Linked DNA regions of Skermanella rosea. The protein of the gene in region 1 interacts with the protein of each later gene in a pairwise test. Links are inferred from orthologs where the notes say so. Each region holds a gene or a part of one and is shown on either strand. Other genes may lie near its edges.

What was found.
Region 2: the proteins of recO (region 1) and ssb interact in binary tests that used the Escherichia coli proteins (3 or more experiments, as listed by UniProt). The link is inferred for Skermanella rosea from one-to-one orthologs.

The regions. Positions count from the first base shown.
Region 1 is NZ_CP086111.1:1,993,522-1,997,103, forward strand. The notes cover bases 319-3,243. They hold recO (DNA repair protein RecO), read left to right. Parts: upstream 319-1,368; coding sequence 1,369-2,118; downstream 2,119-3,243. Other genes in these bases: JL101_RS09160 (AMP-binding protein), read right to left, coding at 319-829; JL101_RS09165 (hypothetical protein), read left to right, coding at 1,046-1,318; parC (DNA topoisomerase IV subunit A), read left to right, coding at 2,122-3,243. Also shown: more of JL101_RS09160, read right to left, coding at 1-318; more of parC, read left to right, coding at 3,244-3,582. UniProt on the Escherichia coli protein: Involved in DNA repair and RecF pathway recombination.
Region 2 is NZ_CP086115.1:17,151-20,576, forward strand. Bases 184-2,952 are described here. They hold ssb (single-stranded DNA-binding protein), read right to left. Parts: upstream 1,961-2,952; coding sequence 1,406-1,960; downstream 184-1,405. Other genes in these bases: JL101_RS35320 (hypothetical protein), read right to left, coding at 184-200; JL101_RS35325 (DUF2312 domain-containing protein), read right to left, coding at 227-493; JL101_RS35330 (DUF1064 domain-containing protein), read right to left, coding at 669-884; JL101_RS35335 (recombination protein NinB), read right to left, coding at 881-1,357; JL101_RS35345 (siphovirus Gp157 family protein), read right to left, coding at 1,984-2,478. Outside these bases: more of JL101_RS35320, read right to left, coding at 1-183; more of JL101_RS35350, read right to left, coding at 2,953-3,263; JL101_RS35355 (hypothetical protein), read right to left, coding at 3,260-3,426. UniProt on the Escherichia coli protein: Plays an important role in DNA replication, recombination and repair. Binds to ssDNA and to an array of partner proteins to recruit them to their sites of action during DNA metabolism. Acts as a sliding platform that migrates on DNA via reptation.

The DNA.
Region 1 (3,582 bases):
CGCGGTGGGTGACGCAGGCGAGGTTGCCCAGCACCATGCCGAAGCAGTGGTAGAACGGCACGGGGATGCACAGCCGGTCCCGCTCGGTCAGGCGCATCGCCTCGCCGATGAAGAAGCCGTTGTTCAGGATATTGTGGTGGGTCAGCGTGGCGCCCTTGGGATTGCCCGTGGTGCCGCTGGTGAACTGGATGTTGATAGCCTCGTCGAACTGGAGCGCGTCGCGCAGCCGGTCCAGTTCCGCGAAATGCTCGTCGCGGGCGCCCGCTGCGATATCGGCGAAGTTGAACATGCCGGCGCTGATCTCGGCCCCCAGCCGGATCACCGTCCGCAGGGCCGGCAGCTTGTGCGACTCCAGGTGCCCGGGCGCGCAGCGGTCGAGTTCGGGGGCGACCTGCCGCAGCATCCCGAGATAGTCGCTGCTCTTGAAGGAATCGGCCAGGATCAGCGCCTTGCAGCCGACCTTGTTCAGCGCGTATTCCAGCTCGTGGGTGCGGTAGGCCGGGTTGATGTTGACCAGCACCAGCCCGGCCTTGGCCGTGGCGAACTGGGTCAGCACCCATTCCGAATTGTTCTGCGACCAGATCCCGATGCGGTCACCCGGCTTCAGCCCCAGCGCGATCAGCCCGGCGGCCAGTCGGTCGGTCTCCGCCTTGAACTGGGCGTAGGTCAGCCGGACGCCCTGATGCCGGACCACCAGGGCGTCGGCCTCCGGCGACAGCGCCGCCATGCGGTCCAGGTGGACGCCGATGGTATCGCCGATCAGCGGCGTAGGCGACGCGCCGTGGACGTAGCTGCGGGTCAGCAGGGGTGTCTGGGTGGGTTCGGCCATCGTTTCCTCCGCGCGGCACCGTCGGCCACGGTGCCTTCTTCGTCTTGGTCCTTCTCCGGCGCACTTCGGCGCGCGGGCAGATGACTACAACGATCCGGGCGGAGGGTAAAATGGCGCAAACGAAGGCGCCGGGATTCGAACAACGTTTGATTTGGCGGCGAAAGTCAAACGTCGAGATGAAAGGACACGGTCCTCACACCATATAAATCAGATGACGTGGATGACCGCCTGGCTCGCGGCACCGACCGTCACGGCAAGGAATACCATGCGGGCTACGAAGCGTTCTGCGGGCGACCAACGCGCCCAGTCCTTGGAAAAGCTGTTCCACATGACAGCACCATCTTGGAGGTTTCACGAGCTTGGCTGATGACCTCCACCCTGAACGACCGTGGTTATTATCCGGTTAACATTATGGTTAACGGCAGCTGGCGGATTTTGTTCCGTGACGATATCACAGATGTCCGGCATTTGGTTGTTTTCCCCGACTGAGAATCATGATCGTTGAGGCATTCCGATGAGAACTTTGCTAGAACATCCCCATGGAATGGACTGACGAGGCGATCGTGCTGTCCGCCCGGCCGCACGGCGAGGCGGCGGTGGTGGCCACCCTGCTGACCCGCACCCATGGCCGGCATTCCGGCCTGGTGCAGGGCGGCCGTTCGTCCAGGCAGCGCGGCAACCTGCAGCCCGGCAACCGGGTCAGCGCCCGCTGGCGGGCCCGGCTGGCCGACCATCTCGGGACCTTCACGATCGAGCCGATCCACAACAACGCCGCCGGCATGCTGGACGACCCGCTGCGCCTGGCGGCGCTGGTGTCGGCCTGCACCGTGACGGAGGTCGTCCTGCCCGACCGGGAGCCGCACGAGCCGGTGTTCCACGGGCTGGCGGCCCTGCTGGAGGCGTTCGAGAGCCCGCTGTGGGCGCCGGCCTATGTCCGGTGGGAACTGGGGCTTCTCCAGGAACTGGGCTTCGGCCTCGACCTGGCGTCCTGCGCCGCCACCGGAAGCAACGACGCGCTGGCCTATGTCAGCCCGCGCACCGGCCGGGCGGTGTCCCTCTCGGCCGGCGAGCCCTACCGCGACAGGCTGCTTCCCCTGCCGGGCTTCCTGGCCGGGCAGCCCGGCTGGAGTGAGGCGGAAGTGCTTGCCGGCCTCGAGCTGACGGGGCATTTCCTGGAACGCGACGCGCTCGCTCATGCCTCCTCCCAGGCGGTCGCGGCCTTGCCCGCGGCCCGGACCCGCTTCATAGAACGCTATCGCAAAATGGCTACCCTTCCTGGTAGTAGATAAGACATGACCGACCCTGCACTCGACATCCACGACAAGCCGCTCTCCGAGGCGCTCGGCGAGCGGTACCTCTCCTACGCGCTGTCCACCATCATGGCGCGCTCGCTGCCTGACGTGCGCGACGGGCTGAAGCCGGTCCACCGTCGGCTGCTCTACGCCATGAGCCAGCTGAAGCTGGACCCGGACACCCCGCCCAAGAAATGCGCTCGCGTCGTCGGCGACGTGATCGGTAAGTTCCACCCGCACGGCGACACCGCGGTCTATGACGCGCTGGTCCGGCTGGCGCAGGACTTCGCGGTCCGCTATCCGCTGATCGACGGGCAGGGCAATTTCGGCAACATCGACGGCGACAACGCCGCCGCCATGCGGTACACCGAGGCCCGCCTGACCGACGTGGCCCGCGCCCTGCTCGAAGGGATCGACGAGGATACCGTCGATTTCCGCGGCACCTACGACGGCGAGGGCGAGGAGCCGATCGTGCTGCCCGCCGCCTTCCCGAACCTGCTGGCCAACGGCTCGCAAGGCATCGCGGTCGGCATGGCGACCTCGATCCCGCCGCACAACGCAGAAGAGCTGTGCGACGCCCTGAGCCATCTGATCAAGAAGCCCGACGCCACGGTCGAGGACCTGATCCGGTTCGTCCCCGGTCCCGATTTCCCGACCGGCGGCATCCTGGTCGAGTCGCAGGCCGCCATCGCCGAGGCCTACCGCACCGGGCGCGGCAGCTTCCGGGTGCGCGCCAGGTGGGAGGTCGAAAAGCTGGGGCAGGGCACCTGGCAGATCGTCGTCACCGAGATCCCCTACCAGGTCCAGAAGAGCCGGCTGATCGAGAAGATCGCCGAACTGCTGGCGGCGCGGAAGCTGTTCCTGCTCGACGACGTGCGCGACGAATCGGCGGAGGACATCCGCCTCGTCCTGGTGCCGAAGAACCGCAACGTCGATCCCGACGTGCTGATGGAATCGCTGTTCAAGACCACCGACCTGGAAACCCGGTTCGGCCTGAACATGAACGTGCTGGACAAGGACAACGTCCCGCGCGTCATGAACCTGCGCGAGGTCCTGCAAGCCTTCCTGGCGCACCGGATCGAGGTGCTGGAGCGGCGCTCGCGCCACCGGCTGGGCAAGATCGACCACCGGCTGGAAGTGCTGGGCGGCTACCTGATCGCCTACCTGAACCTGGACGAGGTGATCCGGATCATCCGCGAGGAGGACGAGCCCAAGCGCTCGCTGATGAAGACCTTCTCGCTGACGGAGGTGCAGGCGGAGGCGATCCTGAACATGCGGCTGCGCTCGCTGCGCAAGTTGGAGGAGTTCGAGATCCGCAAGGAGCACGACAGCCTGTCGGCCGAGCGCGCCGACCTGCTGGACCTGCTGGAGAACGAGCCCCGGCGCTGGAAGGCGATCGCCAAGCAGATCGCGGAGACGCGCAAGCGGTTCGGCAAGGCGACCAAGCTGGGCGCCCGCCGG
Region 2 (3,426 bases), on another replicon or contig:
GGTGCAGGCACCGGAATGGTGGGCCGCGCATCCTTCAGCCACGCCAGCGCCGCGTCGAACGGATCCGGCACGGCCTGGCTGGGGAAGACCGGGTTAAAGGCGTAGCCCTTCGGCGTGGCCTTGCCGTAGGTCACGCGCTTTCCCTGAACCTTGGCCGCGCGCAGGCTCGGGTTATGGATGATGGTGAAATCGTCTTGCATGGCGTTCTCTCCCTGATCGTGAGCCGTTACGCGGCTTCTTCTTCCGCCGGGATCATCCCCAGCGCGGCCAGGTACAGATCGAGCATGTGCTCGCGCTCATCGCGCTCCGCCGCCTCCAGCTTGCGCAGCTTCAGCACCTCTCGCATCGCCTTGTTGTCGAAACCGTTGCCCTTGGCCTCGGCGAACACGTCACGGATATCCGCGCCGAGACCGGCCTTCTCTTCCTCGAGGCGCTCGATGCGCTCGATGTAGCTGCGAAGCTGATCCGCTGCAATATTCCCGACTTGTACCATAATACTCTCCTTGAAAATGTGGAGGCCGAAGCCCCCGGTTGAAAATTCAGACGATCTCGACCTTAATTCCATGTTGTGCCTCCACGAGACGCCGCTTGAGGTTCGACATGTGATCGTTCTTGCGCATGTACTCACTCTTGGAATCCTCGACGACCTGACAGCCCCGCACGTTGCTCTAGTACCGGAAATCGAGCTTCACGTTACAGATCCAGCGGCCGTTAATCTCGATGCGGTAGGTCGGCTGAAGCTCGAGGTCGCTGATCTCGCCAAGGCGCAACAGCACACTCAGCTCCCGATACCGGACGCCCTCGCGGGCGCTGTGGAAGGTGTGGCCATCAATGACGATCGCCTTGTTCCCGAACTTCGGCCTGCCCCTGACGCCGAACTTCACAAGGACCGTGGCCTGTTGGAACGGTTTGCCGTGCGCTCCCGGGCGAGCCGCTCCTGGTGACTGCCTTCGATGACCGGCGGCCCTGCCCTGTCGCCCGCCTGATAGACCTCGTTCGGGTCCGGCACATAGTAGCCGAACTCCGAGGCCCACTGCTGGATCTGCGCCATCTTGTCGGAGAACTCCGACTTGCTGAGGCTGGTCGTGCTGCCGCCGATCACCGAGGGCGTGCCGTCGGGGCTCAGCACGACCTTGTGCAGCTTCATGACGTGCATCTTGAGGAATTCATGCACCTGGTCATGGCTCAGCGTCGTCCCGGCGTCCTCGAACATCCGCTGGATGTGCGGCACCACGACGCCGTGGTAGTAGGCGTTCTGCGACAGGCTGCGGGCGTGCTTCACGACATCGACCGTGACGCGGACCTTCTCGCCCTCGTGGCTTCGGATGAAATCCTGGACGGCCGGGCTTCCGGCCATCGCGCCGTTCTTCACCAGACCGCTGACTGTGAGGGATTTCGACATGGCCTAGAACAGCGCCACGTTTCGCCCGAACCGCGCGCCGATGTAGCGCTCGTCCGCCGCCGCGAACGGAATCTCGTCGTCGAGCTCCGGCACCGGGCTGCTGTGGCGCTGGGTGGGCCGCGAGCCGGAGCCGCCCCCTGCCCCGCCCCGCCGGGACTGCTGGTAGCCATCGTCCTCGTCGCGGTCGCGGCCGCCGTCACCGTCGCGCTTGCCGTCGAGCAGGATCAGCTTGGCGTCGAATCCCTGAAGGACGATCTCGGTGGAATACTTTTCGTTTCCATCCTTGTCGGTCCATTTGCGCGTTTGCATCGCACCCGCGATATAAACCTTGCTGCCCTTATGCAGGTAATTGCGTGCGACTTTGACCAAGCCCTCGCTGAAGATCACCACGCGCACCCACTCGGTGCGTTCGCGCTTGTCGCCGGATTGCTTGTCGCGCCACGTCTCGGTGACGCCGAGACTGAGATTGGCGATTTCGCGCCCGTCCTGCGTTGACCTGATTTCCGGATCGCGCCCGAGGTTTCCAATGAACTGACAATGATTCAAACTTCCCGCCATATAAATCCTTCTGCTATTTGCGGTTAATTCCTGCGTATCGTGAGCGTCTGCCCGCCGTTGCTGAGCGTGGCGCCGGGCACCGCCTGCCCCGCGTCCAGCTTCGCCTTGATGGTCGTGTGGTCGGGCTTGCGCTCGATCTTCACGCAATCGTCGGGCAGCGCCGCCTCGTCGGTGATGACGACCGACTGCCGCGCCGCGGTCAGCGCGCAGGTGGCCTCCGGCAGCTCGACCTTGCGCTCGTCCGCCAGCACCAGGCCCTCAAAGATGATGTTGCGGATCGCCTCGATGCGGCCCTCGTAGCGCTTCTTGCGGGCCTGAATCGCCTTGCTGCGCTCGGCGAGCGCCGCCGTCATGTCCTCCGCCTCGGCAAGGCGGTCGAACAGCGTGCCGATGATTTCCCGGAACTCTGTGCTGCCCTCGATCATCCCGGCGATCAGCTCGGGATCGTCGTGGCCGGCCTCGGTGATGACCTGCTTCAGCTTGGCAACGGCGATGGCTTCTTTCTGCAGGTAGCTCATGCGACGCCTCCCATGCCGGAGACGGCTTCCTTGTCGGCGGCAAGGATGCGCCTCATGGCCTCCGGATCGGGTTTGAACTCCTCCGGCGTCAACTCCATCATGGAGGCGCTGCGCATCTGCTCGCGGACCACCGCGTCGTACAGGTCGAGGTGCGCCGCCTTCAGCTTGGCCAGCCCTTCCCTCTTGCTCGCGTCGTTCAGCAACGCCATCAGGTCGCCACGCAGCATGCACTCCGCGAGCCCGTCGGTGTATTTCTTGACCCAGCCCTCCCACTGCGCGCGGGTGAAGCCGGTCGACTTCGTCGCGGCCTCCTTAGCGGCCGCCTTCGGTTTCTGTCCCGCCTCGGCGAATTCGCGCTTCAGTCCGGCGACGTACTTGTTGTCGTCGTAGAGCCCCATGAACACGTCGGCGCTGAAGCCCAGATAGGACAGCGCCTTGGTGATGGCGTCGGTCAGCGCCTTCTTCGCCGCATCGTCGTCCAAGCGCACCTTGCCGCTCTTGTCGAGTTCCCGCCACGGGTTCATCGCGGTGACCGGGAAGGCCTCGGAGCGCTTGCCTTCGAGCACGTACCAGAGCCGCAGCGTGCAGGCGATCAAGTCTTCGTGGAAGACGTAGTCGGCATCGTAGCCCCAGCCGAGACCAAGGGGACCGAACTGCTCCGTCGCGCGCTGGATCTGGTAGTAGCTGTCGATGGACGTGAAGCCGCCGCGCTGGTTGACGTATTTCGTGTGCGCCGGATCGGTCTTCGCGACGGAGTTCCAGAGATCGAGGTTGTTCGCGCTCATGCCAGCACCTCCGCCGGAAGCTCCGACCGGCTGGCGATCATGTTCTGGATGGCGCTGTCACGGACGGCGCACTCGTGGCGACGCACCTCGCAGTCCTTGCGGACATCGTCGAAGGCCTTCTCCAGCCCGCCAACGACCTCATCGAACGTCGCGGCGTCGATTT